One region of the Rhizobium sp. GW821-FHT14E12 genome, then DNA from elsewhere that is predicted to be linked to it. Evidence: predicted binding sites of a transcription regulator. Region 1 holds the regulator's gene; each other region holds the start of a gene.

The links. The regulator LexA, encoded in region 1, represses DNA repair genes until DNA is damaged. The targets are predictions, from matches to a motif close to TGTTCNNNNTGTGTTCNG.
Region 2: a site for LexA is predicted at 2,649-2,666, ahead of AC1RO0_RS25755 (helicase-related protein). Genes of this name have one in related genera too.
Region 3: a site for LexA is predicted at 1,803-1,820, ahead of AC1RO0_RS23775 (ImuA family protein). Genes of this name have one in related genera too.
Region 4: a site for LexA is predicted at 2,229-2,246, ahead of recA (recombinase RecA). Genes of this name have one in related genera too.

The regions. Positions count from the first base shown of each region.
Region 1 is NZ_JBXAPH010000001.1:147,339-151,737, forward strand. It holds gene AC1RO0_RS00785 (ComEC/Rec2 family competence protein) at 1-1,845, shown strand, start outside; gene lexA (transcriptional repressor LexA) at 1,826-2,548, opposite strand; gene AC1RO0_RS00795 (VOC family protein) at 2,953-3,840, shown strand; gene kdsA (3-deoxy-8-phosphooctulonate synthase) at 3,837-4,399, shown strand, end outside.
Region 2 is NZ_JBXAPH010000009.1:63,983-68,381, reverse strand. It holds gene phbB (acetoacetyl-CoA reductase) at 45-770, shown strand; gene AC1RO0_RS25770 (hypothetical protein) at 817-990, opposite strand; gene AC1RO0_RS25765 (YMGG-like glycine zipper-containing protein) at 1,164-1,418, opposite strand; gene AC1RO0_RS25760 (DUF3309 domain-containing protein) at 1,466-1,621, opposite strand; gene AC1RO0_RS25755 (helicase-related protein) at 2,908-4,399, shown strand, end outside.
Region 3 is NZ_JBXAPH010000007.1:244,345-248,743, forward strand. It holds gene AC1RO0_RS23770 (Y-family DNA polymerase) at 1-1,076, opposite strand, end outside; gene AC1RO0_RS23775 (ImuA family protein) at 991-1,752, opposite strand; gene AC1RO0_RS23780 (SOS response-associated peptidase) at 1,992-2,663, shown strand; gene dinB (DNA polymerase IV) at 2,750-3,832, shown strand; gene AC1RO0_RS23790 (phospholipase D-like domain-containing protein) at 3,953-4,399, opposite strand, start outside.
Region 4 is NZ_JBXAPH010000001.1:413,287-417,685, reverse strand. It holds gene trpS (tryptophan--tRNA ligase) at 1-138, shown strand, start outside; gene AC1RO0_RS02125 (pseudouridine-5'-phosphate glycosidase) at 148-1,074, opposite strand; gene AC1RO0_RS02120 (carbohydrate kinase family protein) at 1,121-2,065, opposite strand; gene recA (recombinase RecA) at 2,305-3,390, shown strand; gene alaS (alanine--tRNA ligase) at 3,562-4,399, shown strand, end outside.

The DNA.
Region 1 (4,399 bases):
CCCTTTGAGCTTGGAGATCTCATCCAGACCAGGGCGCGGCTGACGCCGCCGGCCGGGCCTGCCTTGCCGGGCCTGAATGATTTTGCCTTCAGCGCCTATTTCAACCGCATCGGCGCGAATGGCTTCGCCTATGGGACGCCGACATTGTTGCTACCGGCTGCTGATATCGTTGAGGGGTCGGTTCTCGATAGGGCTGATATCTGGCTCGCGGGTTTGCGCAACAGTATCGGCGACAGGATCAGGAGGACGTTGCCCGGCGATACCGGTGCCTTTGCCGCGGCCCTTGTCACCGATGAGAGACGAGCGATCTCGCAGGAGACGACCGAAGCGCTGCGCACCGCCGGCCTTACGCACATCATCGCCATTTCCGGTCTGAATATGGCGCTATCGGCCGGCATTTTCTATGTCGGCCTGCGTTATGTTCTCAGCCTGTTCTTTGGCGTGGCGCAAGCCTGGCCGACAAAGAAGATCGCAGCCTTCGGCGCGCTGGTGACGGTGACGGCCTACTACCTCATTTCCGGTTTCGGCGTTTCGGCCGAACGCGCTTTCATCATGATGGCGATCATGCTGATTGCCGTGCTGTTCGACCGGCCATCCATCAGCCTTCGAAACGTCGCGCTGTCAGCGATCATCATTCTCGTTCTGTCACCATCACAGGTACTCGGGCCAAGTTTCCAGATGTCTTATGCGGCGACCCTCGCACTGGTGTCCGGTTATACGCTCTGGACGCGGCGTCGACATCGAGAGACCGTCTTCTCCCGCTTCCGGATATTGCGCCCGCTGCTCTTCGTCTCGCGCTTTTTCGGCGGTATAGCGTCGACGTCGTTTCTCGGCGGGGCATCGACAGCGATTTTCTCGATCGAGCATTTTCACCGACTGGCGACATACGGGCTCGCCGCCAATCTCGCGGCCATGCCGATTGTCTCTTTCATCGTCATGCCGTTCGGCATGGCGGCAATGCTGTTGATGCCATTCGGCCTCGATGGCCCATTCTGGCAAGTCACCGGCAAGGGACTCGAGCTTGTCATAGGTGTCGCCACGACGGTCGCCGCCTGGGGCGGCGATATTCCTTTCGGGCGACAGCCGCCTTGGATGTTCCCGGCTGTTATTGCCGGCTTCTTGTTGATGACATTGTTGCGAACGCGGCTGCGACATGCCGGTGCGCTCGTGATCATCGGCACAGTCGCAGCCGTCGCGCTCGGCCCGGATGTCAGAAAGCCCGACCTGATGATTTCCGAAGATGGGACGTTGGTGGCACTCCTGCGAGACGGTGCCTTGGCGACCAATCGCGAAAAGCCGCCCAGTTTCATCTTCGACCAGTGGCGAGGAGCATTGTCGATAACCGATCACAAACCGCCGACGATACTGGTGTCCGACAGCCAGCTACCCAAAATCAATAAGTCGGATACCCGTCGCCGCCTGAGCTCAGAGGAAAAGAATGCCGTCCGAAAGGCAATGGACGCGGCATTGGACAATGCGGGGCAGGGCGGGTTTGTCTGTCAGAAGCGGGAATGGTGTGTCGCGATGCTGGACAATGGCGACATACTCGTCACCATTGAGAATGCCGCCTATCTTGGTCCGGCCTGCGACACAGGCAATATTGTCGTGATTCCTATCCGGTTGCGTCTCGACCGTTGCAAATCCGGAGCCATGCTTTTCACAGGAGCCAATCTCCGCCGGACCGGATCTATCGAGATGGATCTCAGTGCCGACAAGCCAATCGCCATGACCGCGTTTGATACCCTGGCACGGCCATGGAATTTGCATCGTGCCTATGACTGGCGAACGGGCGCTTTCGGTGCACCGATCGCGCCCGTGTCACCTGTCAGTGATAGCGGCGGATGAGGCCGACGAGCTTGCCTTGCACCTTGACGCGATCCGGTCCGAAAATACGGGTCTCGTAGGCGGGGTTAGCCGCTTCGAGCGCAATCGAGGCACCCTTGCGGCGGAAGCGCTTCAATGTCGCCTCTTCATCATCGACCAGGGCAACGACGATATCGCCGGGATTGGCGGTGGTGCTATTGCGGATGATGACGGTGTCGCCATCGAAGATACCGGCATCGATCATCGAGTCGCCCTTGACCTCAAGCGCATAATGCTCGCCGGAGCCAAGCATGTCGGCGGGGACGGTGATATCGTGGGTGTTGTTCTGAATGGCCGAGATCGGAACACCGGCAGCGATGCGACCCATGACCGGCACGGAAACGGCGCTGTTGTTCTCGTCGTTCGCCGGCTTGGCGGGGGCGGGCGGCTGTACGGGCTGGGGTTTGCCCAGGCTGCCTTCGATGACGCTCGGCGAGAAGCCGCGACGCGGCTGCAGGCTCGGGCTATAGGCTTCCGGCAGCTTGATAACCTCAAGCGCCCGAGCCCGATTCGGCAGGCGGCGGATGAAGCCGCGCTCTTCCAGAGCCGTAATCAAACGATGAATGCCCGACTTGGACGCAAGGTCCAACGCATCCTTCATTTCATCGAAAGAAGGTGGAACGCCGGACTCCTTCATCCGTTCGTGAATGAAGAGAAGCAGTTCCTGCTGCTTGCGTGTCAACATCGTATTTGAACCCCAGAATCGTGAAGGTGTCGTGAAACAAATCCAGAACGGACACTATATGTTCCATATGTGTTCCGCAAGTCCCTAATTTTCGATGAATGTTTTGCCGGCGCATTAAATAAAGGGGAACATAACAAGTCCCTAGTAGGCGGAACCACGGAGTATTTCAGCGCGGATCAATGAAACAGATGCGGAAATCGACCATGATCGATTCTGCGGGAATGGGAGCCGGCTATCTTTGCATGATCACTGAAACCCGGAGCAATCCCGACTTCCGCGCAATTGCAAGGCATTCGATAACGAGCCCTCCCATTTGCGATCTGCCTGGTTTTAAACGCTGCGTTTTCATCTTGAATTGAGCGTCGGAAGAGCGCAAACCTGCGGCGAGCACTAAGGGGGAAACCATGGTTTCATCGCCGCATCCGCTGGATCATCTCGTTCTGCCGACGGTCAATATTGCCATGGCGCGGGAACGGCTGGGCAAGCTCGGTTTTACAGTCGCCGCCGACGCGCGCCATCCCTTCGGCACCGAGAATGCTTGCGTGTTCTTTTCCGACAAGACTTATCTGGAGCCCCTGGGCGTCGCGTCGCACGAGCAATACGAAACGAGCATCGAAGAAGGCAATGTTTTCGTTGCCCGTGACCAGGCCTATCGTTTTCGTCTCGGCGAAGAAGGTTTTTCGGCCGTGGTTTTCGGCACGGAAGATGCGGCCGTTGACGACAAGCGTTTCCAGGCAAACGCCCTGTCGGCCGGGCGGATGCTGAATTTCGAACGGCCGATGCGTATGCCGGATGGCTCTGAAACGATCGCCGGCTTCCGTCTCGCTTTCGCGGCCGATCTGCGGTCGCCGGATTTTTATGCTTTCTGCGCCCAGCGCATCAATCCTTTGCCGGCGGATCGCAGCGCCCTGGAGCGGCATGCCAATGGTGTGACTGGCATTGCGCGCATAGCCTTGTCGACGCCGAAGCCGGCGGCATTCCGGGGTTTCTTCGAGCAGGTTGTCGATAGGCCGAAGATATCGGAACATTCCTTCGGGCTGACGATTGAGACGGCGAATGCTCGGATAGAGCTCCTGACCCCGCAAGGCATGGAAGCCTTTTACGATTTTCCCTTGCCGGCGGGCGATCCCGGCCTTCGGGCGCGCGCAATCCTTTTCAAGACGCGCGATCTTTCCGTGACATCGTCGCATTTGGCTGCTAACGGCGTCACATACACGCGTAAGAACAATCGTATTCTGGCAAAGCCCGCCCCCGGACAGGGCGCGTTGTTCGCCTTCGAGGAGATAGTATGAGCACCAATTCCGAAGTGATCGTCGGCGAGGGCGCATCCAAGGTTCTGTTTTCCAACACCGCCAAGCTGTCGCTGATTGCCGGCCCCTGCCAGATGGAAAGCCGCGATCATGCCTTCATGGTAGCCGGCGTTCTGAAGGAACTTTGCGGCAAGCTCGGTATCGGCCTTGTCTACAAGTCTTCCTATGACAAGGCGAACCGCACTTCGCTGTCCGGCAAGCGCGGCATCGGCCTGGAAAAGGCCATGGAAGTCTTTGCTGATCTGAAGAAGGAATATGGCTTTCCGGTCCTGTCCGACATTCACACCGAGGAGCAGTGCGCTGTCGTTGCCAAGACGGTAGACATCCTGCAGATCCCGGCCTTCCTGTCGCGCCAGACCGATCTTCTCGTCGCCGCCGCCAAGACCGGCCGCGTCGTCAATGTCAAAAAGGGTCAGTTCCTGGCGCCCTGGGACATGAAGAATGTGCTGGCCAAGCTGAACGACAGCGGTAACCCGAACATCATGCTCTGCGAGCGCGGTGCCTCCTTCGGTTACAACACGCTGGTCTCCGACATGCGCTC
Region 2 (4,399 bases), on a different contig from region 1:
AGGATCGGTCGTCCAGTCTTCGCAGCAACAAAGGGGAGTGGACCATGAGCAGAGTGGCGTTGGTGACAGGCGGTACGCGCGGCATCGGGGCGGCCATTTCGATGGCGTTGCGCAATGCGGGCTACCGCGTTGCGGCGACCTATGCCGGCAATGAGGAGAAAGCGCGAGCTTTCCATGAGGTGACGGGCATTTCCGTCCACAAATGGGATGTGACTGACTACGAGGCCTGCGGCAGGGGGATCGCCAGGGTGCAGGACGAGCTTGGTCCGGTCGAGATCCTCGTCAACAATGCCGGCATTACCCGCGACGCCATGTTCCACAAGATGACGCCGCAGCAATGGAACGAGGTCATCAATACCAACCTCACCGGCCTGTTCAACATGACGCATCACGTCTGGCAGGGCATGCGTGACCGCAGCTTCGGCCGCGTCATCAATATCTCGTCGATTAACGGCCAGAAAGGCCAGATGGGCCAGGCGAACTATTCCGCCGCCAAGGCCGGCGACCTCGGCTTCACCAAGGCGCTGGCGCAGGAAGGGGCGGCCAAGAACATCACCGTCAACGCCATTTGCCCCGGCTATATCGGCACGGAAATGGTGCTGGCGGTGCCGGAAAAGGTGCTGAATGAGCGTATCATCCCGCAGATCCCCGTGGGACGCTTGGGTGAGCCGGAGGAGATCGCCCGCGTTGTCGTCTTCCTCGCCGCCGATGATGCCGGTTTCATCACGGGATCGACGATCAGCGCCAACGGCGGCCAGTTCGTCGTTTGAGCCTATAGGATCGATGTGTTGGCTGATTGTCGGGAGTGTCCGGCAATCAGTTCCGGCCTGAATTCCTGGAGCGCTGTTGCCTGGGCTTGAATTCCAGGATGACGGGCTTGAACACCATCCGGCGCATTTCCCTGTCATGCGCCCGCGAGGCGTGGATCAGCACGATGAGGCTGGTCCCGACGAGAGCAAATGCTGCGACGCCTGCGATGATTGCAATCATGGTGTCCGTCCCTTTTCAAAAACGTTGACCCATCCCTACGCGATCGGCGCGGGTGCTTGTATTCGCCTAAATATGCCGGTTCGAAGTTTTCTGCATGACGATTTGATCTTCGCGACCGGTCGTTAACAACGTGCTGACGACCGGTCGGAAATCTGTCTTAGCCTGTCACCGGCTTAGCGGCAGCGAGCCTCGTAACGGTGGCCATAGCGGTCGCGATAGATGCAATAGCCGCGGCGCTCGTGAGAGCGGCCGATGAGGTTGCCGACAACACCGCCGGCCACGGCGCCGACTGCAGCACCACCCCAGCTATTGGTGGCAACGCCGCCGATGAGCGCGCCTGTTCCGGCGCCGATGGCCGTGCCTCTCTCCGTGGCACTGCATGAGGCGAGCGCGCCAACAATGGCGATCGCGACGATGATTTTCTTCATGGTATTTGCTCCCTGGTATGACGAGGTTTTCAACGTTATCAGCCCGATCAGATCCGGCCCATCAGCAATAGAATGAGAACAATGACAAGAACGAGGCCGAGACCGCCGGATGGACCATATCCCCAGCTTCGGCTGTAACCCCAGCTCGGGAATGCACCGATCAGCATGAGAATCACGATTACGAGTAAAATGGTACCAAGCATGGCTTATTTCCTCCACGTCCAGCGTTTGAAGTTTCCGCTGGAGTGAGACTTCGCCCCAGCGGTTGCTTCAAACGGTGCGCCCATTTACCTCGTTTATACCAAACGGGCGGCGCACCGTGTTCGCTACCCGAAGAAACTCGCGCCGGGCGAAATTGTTCCGGCTCAGAAATAACCGCCGGTGTTAGGACGCGCCGGTAGGTCGAGGTGAAAAGGTTAACGGAGCAGCGCGTTGCGCGTGCGAAAATGCCGTTCGACGACCTCTTCTTATGGTTAAAAATTTATTTAAATACAATATGTTGCGGTGAACGAAACGGGAAGATGGGCCTGTCCGCGATTCGTCAGCGATTCGTTCTGCATTTGGGCTTTGGTTAACGCCGGCGAGCGATTGGGCCTTAGAGCGATGACTGCCTTCGGGCATGCGGGTATTGGCCCGATCGCCGCAAGGTGGTGCCCCATCGATCGAAATCGTTAAGATCGCACGCTTTCGGGCTCGTCCACTCCGTCAGCCCATTCTCCATCTGGGTCGGCTTCCTCATCCGATCGCTAGATGTAGCCGTGAACAAATAGAATACGAGGTGGAATCAGCGATTCGTCGCCGATTCGTTCCGGCTTTGATCGAGGTGTTAACGGATACAATTCCTGCGGGAATTTATTGATTTATTTTATTCGACTTCGCTTAAAGGTTAATTGCAATCCCCGATTCGGGCCGATTCTGCGCTTCAACCATCCGGAGTCCTGTGCGTTTCCTCCGTAAATGCGCTAGATATTGTGGAGAACAAAGGCGGAATCCGAAGAAATCGGTGATTCGTCGCCGATTCGTTCCGGCTTTGACCCGAATCTTAACGGGGCGCTTTCCTGAGTTGGATTCGCAAAGGAAGTCGCCATATTTACAAATGGTTAATCATGTTTCGCAAGGTAATCCCGATCCCTGCCGAATAACCGATTGACTCCCTTTTCATGGAAAAGGCGGGTGAAAAGACGATTCAGCATTTGGTGGGACTCTAGGAATCGAAATCCATATGTTGTAGTGAACAAAATAGGAACTCATCGGAGTCAGCGATTCGTCGCCGATTCGTTCTCAAGCTGTTCCGGACTCGTCGGGACTCGCCTGGGATGTAGCGATAATGTAGCTTTTGGTTGAGCTTGTTATTTATGAAATCGAATGTTGCGGCGGTTGTTTTTTGATTCAGGTCTTGCCTTTGTCACATATGGTCGTCATCTCTTCTCCTCTTCCCTGGGGAGCTTGCTGATCGTAAGACAGTGGTTTCTCGCCCATGCACGGACCTATGACTCAGACCTCGCAGCCAATGATCCTGAGCGGACGCGGCGTAACCGCGGTGCTCGGACCGACCAATACCGGCAAAACCCATTACGCTATCGAGCGCATGGTGGCGCACGGCAACGGCGTGATCGGCCTGCCGCTGCGGCTGCTGGCGCGCGAGGTCTATACGCGTGTCGTCGAGAAGGTCGGCGCGCAGAATGTTGCGCTGGTGACCGGCGAAGAGAAGATTTCGCCGCCCAATGCGCGCTATTCGGTCTGTACCGTCGAGGCCATGCCGCGCGAGACCCGCGCTTCCTTTGTTGCCATTGATGAAGTGCAGCTCGCCGGCGATCTCGAGCGCGGCCATATCTTCACCGACCGCATCCTGCATCTGCGCGGTCGTGACGAAACGCTATTGCTCGGCGCCGGAACGATGCGGCCGATCCTTGAACAATTGCTGCCGGGGATCACCGTCGTCGAGCGGCCACGCCTGTCGCATCTCTTCTATGCCGGCCAGAAAAAGATCACCCGCCTGCCGCAACGCACCGCGATCGTCGCTTTTTCCGCCGACGAGGTCTATGCCATTGCCGAGCTTATCCGCCGCCAGCGCGGTGGGGCGGCCGTCGTGCTCGGCGCGCTCAGCCCGCGCACCCGCAATGCCCAGGTGGCGCTCTATCAGGCCGGTGACGTCGAATATCTGGTGGCGACCGATGCGATCGGCATGGGCCTCAATCTCGATGTCGATCACGTTGCCTTTGCCCAGGACCGCAAGTTCGACGGCTATCAGTTCCGCAACCTCAATCCGGGCGAGCTTGGCCAGATCGCCGGCCGCGCCGGTCGCCATCTGAAGGATGGCACCTTCGGCGTGACGGGCCAGGTCGATCCCTTCGACGACGAGCTGGTGCGGCGCATCGAGGGTCATGAGTTCGATAATGTTAAGGTGCTACAGTGGCGCACCAAGCAGTTCGATTTTTCGTCGATCGCTTCGCTCCGCGCGAGCCTTGAGGAGGCGCCCCGCGTACCGGGCCTGACGCGGGCACTGCCGGCGGTTGATCAACAAGCGCTGGAAGCGCTGTCGCGCGATCTGGAAACTGCCGATCTCGCCAGCAGCCCGGCGCGGGTCGAAAAATTATGGGAAGCCTGTGCGCTTCCCGACTATCGGCGTATTACGCCCGCCCAGCATGCCGATCTTATCGCTACCCTCTTTTCCGACCTCGTGCGCTATGGCACGGTGAAGGAGGAGTTTCTTGCCGAGCAGGTGCACCGCGCCGATCGGACGGATGGCGAGATCGACACGCTTTCGGCGCGAATCGCGCAGATAAGAACTTGGACCTATGTGTCGAACCGGCCCGGATGGCTTGCCGATCCGACACACTGGCAAGAAAAGACGCGGGAAATCGAGGATCGATTGTCCGACGCGTTACATGAAAGGTTGACGAACCGCTTTGTTGATCGCAGGACATCTGTGCTCATGAAGCGCCTGAGAGAGAATGCGATGCTGGAAGCTGAAATCAGTG
Region 3 (4,399 bases), on a different contig from region 1:
TCGGCTTGCGGTTCTTCAACCAGCGAGGAGATTACCTGGCGTTCGATGAGTTGCTCGGCATGGGTTGCGGTCAGCGACATGATCTCGATACCGAAGCCGGGATCGATGGTTTCGATCCGGTCGGTGAGCAGTCGCGTCAGTCGCTTGAGGTCACGAACCGGTGTGGCAGTTCCGGCACGGATCGCCTGATAGGAGCTGTCGACCCGGTGAAACAGCAGGTCGACGCGACGGGCGCCGAGACCTTTTTCTTCCAGCGCCCGACAGAGCTGGTCCACCAGCTTGGCCGTATAGCGCGCAATCGTCTCAGGTGCGGCGATCGGCTCGCCGAAGGAACGGCGGACTTCGACCAGTTCCGGCGTGCGCACCGGATCGATCGGCTCGGCAATGCGCCCCGTCACTTGGTCAAGCCGGCGGCCGAGCTCCGGCCCGAAGCGCAGGGTGAGCGGCGCACGCGGCTGGCTTGCCAGCTCGCCGATCGTGTTGAACCCGAGGACACGAAGACCGGCGACGATGGCCGGATCGAGACGAAGTGCTGCGATCGGCAGATTTTTGACAGCGTCGGCCTGAACACCCGTGGGAATGACAAGTGTCGGGTCGCCCAAAAACCGGGCGCAGGCATGGGCAGCACCCCAGCTGTCGGCAACCGCCGCCCGCGCGAAAATGCCGGAGGCGAAGAAGCGGTTGACCATGCCCGACAGCATCAGCGCCTCGCCGCCATGCAGATGATCCGCGCCTGTGGTGTCGATCACCAGACCGTCGGGCGGATCGGAGGCAACGATCGGCGCATAGCGCTGCAAGGCCCAGAGCGCCAGGCGCTCAAGCGCCTCGGCGTCGGCGGCCGGATCGGCATCCATCACGACGAGGTCCGCGACGAGTGCCTGCGCCTTGGTCGCCGGCATGCCAATGCGCAAGCCGGCTGAAATCGCAGCCGCGTTCGCCGCCAGGACGACGCGCCGGCGCTGCTCGCGGCCGATCAGGACGAGCGGCGTCTCAGGCGGAGGCGCTGCGTCGCCCAGTTTCCGTCTGAGGCGATCCGTGGACCAGCTCGGAAGGAAGAGCGATACGACCCTTGGCATCGGGGGCCTCCACTTCAAAATCGGCACTGTCTCCGGCACGACATCGGATGAGTTCTAGCAACCAGCGCGGCCGACCAACGCCTGGGACGGGCAAGGGGGAGGATGGCAAGACAGAAACCCGCCAGCGCGTGACGGAGGCCGTCGGCTGCCCGAAATCCGATGCCTCGGTCTGTCGGCGCCAGCGGCGAACGGCAATGCCGATGGTGCCGGAGCTTTCGGCGGCAAGCTGCAACCGGCGCGAGGCGGTCATCGACAGTCGCGCCAGCTCACCGACGACGACACCGAGGCCACCGTGGCGCAGGCCCTCTTCCATGCAGGAGAGCAATGATTTCTCGTCGCCGGCCTCGACATAGATGACACGGCCCGGCAGCAGACCCACCTGGGCCAGCGCCGGCGCGAACAGGTCCGGCCGTGTGACGCACCAGAGCACCTGGCCCTTCGAGCGGGCGGCGATTGCAGCGGCGAACAGGGCTGCTGCTGCGCCGTCGATGGCGCCGTTGCCGCCGCCGGCAACCTCATGAAGGGCTGCGAGCGCCAGCCCTCCTCCCGGCAATCGGCTGTCGATCTCCGTCACCCCGAATGGCAAGACCTCTCGCACACGGCCACTCGGGCCTTCCAGCCGCTGGATGCGGTCTCGAAGCTCGGCGACGACGGAACTGACGGCAGGTTCGGGCATTTTGAACAGACAGGCTCCTCAGGGGTTTGCAATATTGCTCTTGGCTGATATGTTCTCTATTTGTTCCTTCTTGGGTCATGAGTCAATCGGGTGAGTAAAAGAGGCGGCGGTGATCGCGATCTGGGAGCGGGCAAGATCGGTATGTTTGCGCAGATCGACGGAGAATTCCGAAGGCGGCGACACGTCCATCCCGAAGCTGGTATGAATAGGCTGGGATGGAGAGGCAGGAGGATTGGGGTTTGTGCAATCTCTATAACGTCACAACGACGCGCGATGCCGTGATGCAGTTCACCAAGGCGTTCAGCGACAAGGCCGGCTGGAACGAGCCCTCACTCGATGTCTATCCCGGCTACCAGGCGCCGATCGTCCGCGTCGGAGACGACGGACAGCGCGAAATCGCGCGCGTCACCTGGGGCATGCCATCACCGCCGGCCTATGTGAAGAATTACGATCCGGGCGTTACCAATATCCGCAATGTCGGCTCGCCGCACTGGCGCCGCTGGCTCGGGCCGACAAGCCGCTGCGTGGTGCCGTTCACCTCCTTCGCGGAGCCCAATCCCGCGAGCAAGGTTCCAGGTGGCAGGATCCCGAACGCCTGGTTTGCCGGTAACGAGGACCGGCCTTTGATGTTCTTCGCGGGCTTCTGGACGCCTTGGAAGGGCGTACGGAAAGTCAGGGATGGCGAGCGGGAATATGAGCTGTTCGGGTTTCTGACGACATCGCCCAATGAGATCGTCGCTCCTGTTCATTTCAAGGCGATGCCGGCGATCCTGACGACGCCGGAAGAGGTTGACCTTTGGCTCACGGGTTCCTGGGACGAGGTCAAGCACCTGCAGCGTCCCCTTCCCGGCAACATGCTTGTCATCGTCGAACCCCCTGCTCCGTCTCCGGAGGAAGGACTGCTGTTGTGACATACAGTTCGGTTCAAAGGCCGCCCTACAAAACTGCCGCGCGGGATGTCAGGCGGCCGCGGCCGTCGGCAGGGTGAGCGATCGTCATGGGCACCTCCGGCACCCCACGCAAGATTCTGCATCTGGATATGGATGCCTTCTATGCCTCGGTCGAGCAACGCGACAATCCTGAGCTTCGCGGGCGACCGCTCGCCGTCGGCCATGGCGAGGCGCGCGGTGTGGTGGCGGCTGCCAGCTATGAAGCGCGGAAATTCGGTGTTCATTCGGCCATGCCATCGGTGACAGCCAAGCGAAAATGCCCAGAGCTGATCTTCGTCAAGCCGCGCTTTGATGCCTATCGCGCAGTATCGCAGCAGATCCATGCGATCTTCGCTGAATACACGCCGCTGATCGAACCGCTATCCCTGGATGAAGCCTATCTTGATGTGACCGAAAACCTGAAAGGCATGGAGATCGCGACTGAGGTCGCCGAGCAGATCCGCGAAAGGATCAGGGCCGAGACCGGACTGACGGCGTCGGCCGGCGTTTCCTACAACAAGTTCCTCGCCAAGATGGCCTCCGACCAGCGCAAGCCGGACGGGCTCTTCGTCATCACCCCGAAGAACGGACCCGCCTTCGTCGAGGCGCTGCCCGTCAAGAAATTTCATGGCGTCGGACCGGCGACGGCGGAGAAGATGCAAAAACTCGGGATCGAGACGGGCGCCGATCTGAAGGAGCGCGATCTCGCCTTCCTGCAGCAGCATTTTGGCAAGTCGGGACCGTATTTCTACTGGATCGCCCGCGGTGTCGACGAGCGCGAAGTCGACCCCGACCGCGTCCGCAAATCGATCGGCGCCGAGGACACGTTCCGCGAGGACATTCATGATCTCGAGACCGCTCGCGCCGGCTTGCAGCCGCTGATCGACAAGGTCTGGCGTTATTGCGAGGCCAATGGCATCCGCGGCAAGACCGTGACGCTGAAGGTGAAATGGGATGATTTTACCCAGATGACCCGGAGCAAGACTGTCGTTGCGCCGGTGGCCAGTGGCGTCGAAATCGCAGAGATCGTGGGGCTATTGTTGTCGCCGATCTTTCCTGTTGCGAAGGGAATTCGGTTGCTTGGCGTAACGCTTTCGTCTCTCGATGCTGCCGACGAAGGAAGCGAACCCCAGCTCGCCCTTGCCCTTTGAGCAATCCACCTGAGCTTAAACGAAAACCCGGCCGCCGAATGACGTGCGATAGGATTTTCTAAAAGCCCGATCAGCGCCTTGGAGAGGGTCATCGCTCGGTTGGCCTTGCACCGAGATCGATCAGTTCTCAGGCGCGATGCCCTCAACCGCCCTGGACGCCTTTAACCGGCTATCCCAATTGTCGGAGAACTGCTTTGCAACCTCCCGGCTATCGGTAAACGTGACATTCTCGGCATTCCGTTTCTGGGCTGCCGCCGTGAAATTATAGGAGCCTCCGATCACCAGGTGCCCGTCGATGACGATGATCTTGTTATGGGCAATGGTCGGCTCGAAATCGATCCAAACCGGTATGCCGCCTGCTTCGAGCAGCGTCGCGCCCGAGTATTTCCGCTCATTCACCTTGTCGAGGATTGCCAGGACCTCAACGCCCCTCACCGCAGCTCGCTGGAGCGCGTGGATGATGGGCAGCGACGTGAAACCATAGGCCTGAACGCGGATAGCGGATCTGGCGCGATCGATCTCCGCGACAATCCGGCCCTCGCACTGTTCTGCCGGCGTGAAGCAGAC
Region 4 (4,399 bases), 270 kb from region 1:
GAGAGACGTGCCCGTTATGCGGGCGATCCGGGTTATGTTCTGGACCTGCTGCGGCAGGGTACATTGAACGCAAGGGAGCGGACCGAGGCGACGCTTGACGAACTGCGCGCCGCTCTCGGTCTCTTCAGGTTGACCTGATGAGCAGCGCTATTCCGCCAGGGCAACCGCGATTTCGGCGGCGAGGCGCGCGTTGTTTTCGACCAGCGCGATGTTGGTCTTCAGGCTGCGGCCATCGGTGAGGTCGAAGATGGTGCTGAGCAGGTAGGGAGTGACCGCCTTGCCGACGATTTCGTCGCGTTCGGCGCTGTCGAGCGCGCGTTCGATATAGATCTCCATCTCCTCGCGCGGGATTTCGGCGGCTTCCGGCACGGGATTGGCGATCAGCATGCCGCCGTCGATGCCGAGTTGTTCGCGGGTTGCCTGGAAATTGGCGATCGCCGCCGGGCTGTTGAGTGTCAGCGGGCTCGACAGGCCGGAAGAACGCGACCAGAAGGCCGGGAATTCGGCGCTGTCGTAGGTGACGACGGGAACACCGCGGGTTTCCAGCACTTCCAGCGTCTTTGGGATGTCGAGGATCGCCTTGGCGCCGGCGCAGACGACGATGACGCCGGTGCGCGCGAGTTCTTCGAGGTCGGCGGAAATATCGAAGCTTTCCTCAGCGCCGCGATGCACACCGCCGATGCCGCCGGTGGCGAAAACCTTGATGCCGGCGCGGGCGGCGGCGATCATTGTCGCGGCAACCGTTGTCGCGCCCGTGCGGCGCTCGGCGATGGCAAAGGCGAGGTCGGCGCGCGATACCTTCATCGCGCCTTCGGTCTTGGCGAGCGCTTCCAGCTCTTCCGGCTCCAGGCCGATATGCAGGACGCCATGAATGACGGCGATCGTTGCCGGTACGGCGCCTTCCTGGCGGATGATCGCCTCGACGCTCTGCGCCATCTCGATATTGCCGGGATAGGGCATGCCATGGGTGATGATGGTCGATTCCAACGCCACCAGCGGCGCGCCACGCATTTTGGCGGCGGCTACTTCCTTTGAATAGGAGATCGGCAGCAGGGGGGAAATGGGTTTGGTCATGGTCTAGTCCAATCGGCTGAAACAGGAAATGCGAAATCAATGCGCTTCATGACAGAATTACGGCTTGCGGAACAAGAGCCAACATCGCCTTCAGAAGCGCGGGCGACAAATTTTCCGCCGTGGCGAAAGGGGATTGCACGGTAATGGCAGCGGCCGCTGCGCCGTGACGCACGGCCTCGGCGAGATCATGGCCGGCAAGCAAAGCGGCGAGAATGCCGGCGGCCAGCGAATCTCCGGCGCCGGTGACATCGGCGATCTCATCCACCACTGGCGGCTGCAGGCTGACGGTGGTATCGCCGGAAAAGGCGATCAACTCGCGCTTGCCACGGGTGATCACACCGCTCTTGAGGCCGAGCGCGCGCAGTTCGGCAACCCAATCACGCGGATCGTCCGGCCGGCTTTCCGTCAGTGCCGCGGCCTCCGCCTCATTGAGGAAAAGGTGGTCGATCCCGGCAAGGCAGGGCTTCAGGCGCACGACCTTGGCCGGCGAAATCGCGATTGCGGCCAATGGCTTGCCGTAGGTGGATGCCCGCGCGGCAATTGCGCTTAGCGTATCGGCCGGCAGGTTGGCGTCGCAGAGGATCAGATCGGTGGCCTCGAAAGCGTCGCGGATGGCGCGGATCGCCAGCCGGCGCGGTACGAACAGCTTGTAGAGCTCCATGTCGGCAAGCGCGATCACCAGATTGCCGTCGCGCTCAAGGATCGCCGTATAGCTTGGCGTCTTGCGATCGAGGAAGACGAAGGGCTTGTCGTCGACGCCGGCATGGTTTGCGGCTTCCGCCACCATCTCGCCCGAGGGATCACCGCCGCGCGGCGAGATCAGCCGTACGTCGAAGCCGAGGCGAGCCAGATTGCGCGCCGCGTTGAAGCCGCCGCCACCCGCCTCCTCGAACCAGGCGCCGGGGTTGCTGGCGCCGGGCGCCGTATCGCCGAAAATGCGGCCGCGCCGATCAATATGAGCGCCGCCCAAAACGAGAATCTTCTTCGCCATATCGATCTCCTCAGCGGCCAAAAAGGCGAATCGAAGCGGTTGATAACATGCCGGAATTGGTCGGCGAGGGTACGTAAGTGCTTGGGATGAAAGAAGAAAACAAATGTAGAACGAAATTCATTTTACCTTTTTCTTTCAATTGCTTGTTGTGCTCTTGCGAAAAGAGAACAAATCGAGTACACAATTCTCATCAGCGGCGACATTGCTTGAGCGGCTTCAATAACCTAAAGGTGGATCGAATGTCTCAGAATTCTTTGCGGCTTGTAGAGGACAAATCGGTGGATAAAAGCAAGGCACTTGAAGCGGCGCTCTCTCAAATTGAGCGGTCGTTCGGCAAGGGCTCGATCATGAAGCTCGGCTCTAACGAGAACGTGGTCGAAATCGAAACAGTTTCCACCGGCTCCCTGAGCCTCGATATCGCGCTCGGCATTGGTGGCTTGCCGAAGGGGCGTATCGTCGAGATCTACGGGCCGGAAAGCTCCGGTAAGACGACACTGGCGCTGCAGACGATCGCTGAAGCCCAGAAGAAGGGCGGTATCTGCGCCTTCGTCGACGCTGAACATGCGCTCGACCCGGTCTATGCCCGCAAGCTCGGTGTTGACCTGCAGAACCTTTTGATTTCGCAGCCCGACACCGGCGAACAGGCGCTTGAGATCACCGATACTCTCGTGCGCTCCGGTGCCATCGACGTTCTCGTCGTCGACTCCGTTGCCGCGCTGACGCCGCGCGCCGAAATCGAAGGCGAAATGGGCGACAGCCTGCCGGGCCTGCAAGCCCGCCTGATGAGTCAGGCACTGCGCAAGCTCACTGCTTCGATCTCGAAGTCGAACACCATGGTGATCTTCATCAACCAGATCCGCATGAAGATCGGCGTCATGTTCGGTTCGCCGGAAACGACGACCGGTGGTAATGCGCTGAAGTTCTACGCCTCCGTCCGCCTCGACATCCGCCGTATCGGCGCCGTCAAGGAGCGCGAAGAGGTGGTCGGCAACCAGACCCGCGTCAAGGTCGTCAAGAACAAGATGGCGCCTCCCTTCAAGCAGGTGGAATTCGACATCATGTATGGCGAAGGCGTTTCCAAGACCGGCGAACTGGTCGATCTCGGCGTTAAGGCCGGCATTGTCGAGAAGTCCGGTGCTTGGTTTTCCTATAACAGCCAGCGTCTTGGCCAGGGCCGCGAAAACGCAAAGCTCTTTCTGCGCGACAACCCGGATCTTGCCCGCGAGATCGAACTGTCGCTACGCCAGAATGCCGGCCTGATCGCCGACCGCTTCCTGCAGAATGGCGGGCCTGATGCCGATGACGGCGAAGCTGCCGCTGAATAGCGGTTTCCGGAGCCTTTCCAGGCTCTGATATAGGACTAAAATTCAAAACCGGCCGTATTGTCCAAGGGATGTGCGGCCGGTTTTGTTTGTGCGGCTGGACAGGGCCGGGAGCGAACGATAAAAGCCACTGACTTTGATAGGACTTGCCGAAGGCATACTGAAGGGCCAAACATGAGCGGTGTGAATGAAATCCGGTCGACCTTCCTCGACTATTTTAAGACGAACGGCCACGAAATCGTGCCGTCGAGCCCGCTCGTGCCGCGCAACGATCCGACATTGATGTTCACCAATGCAGGCATGGTGCAGTTCAAGAACGTTTTCACCGGCCTGGAGCAGCGTCCCTATACGACGGCATCGACTGCGCAGAAATGCGTGCGCGCCGGTGGCAAGCATAACGACCTCGACAATGTCGGCTATACCGCCCGTCACCACACCTTCTTCGAAATGCTCGGCAATTTCTCTTTTGGCGACTATTTCAAGGAGCGTGCCATCGAGCTCGCCTGGAACCTGATCACCAAGGAATTCGGCATCGACGCCAAGCGCCTGCTGGTGACGGTCTATCACACCGACGACGACGCCTTTAACCTCTGGAAGAAGATCGCCGGCCTCTCGGACGACAGGATCATCCGCATCCCCACCAGCGACAATTTCTGGGCGATGGGCGATACCGGACCTTGCGGCCCGTGCTCTGAAATCTTCTACGACCATGGCGATCATATTTGGGGCGGACCTCCCGGCTCGCCGGAAGAGGATGGCGACCGCTTCATCGAGATCTGGAATCTCGTTTTCATGCAGTTCGAGCAGATCACCAAGCAGGAGCGGGTCGATCTGCCGCGGCCGTCGATCGACACCGGCATGGGTCTCGAGCGCGTTGCGGCTGTCTTGCAGGGCAAGCATGACAATTACGACATCGATCTGTTCCGGGCGCTGATCGAGGCGTCGGAAGAGGCAACCGGCGTCAAGGCCGAAGGCGAGCATCGCGCCAGCCATCGCGTTATCGCCGATCACC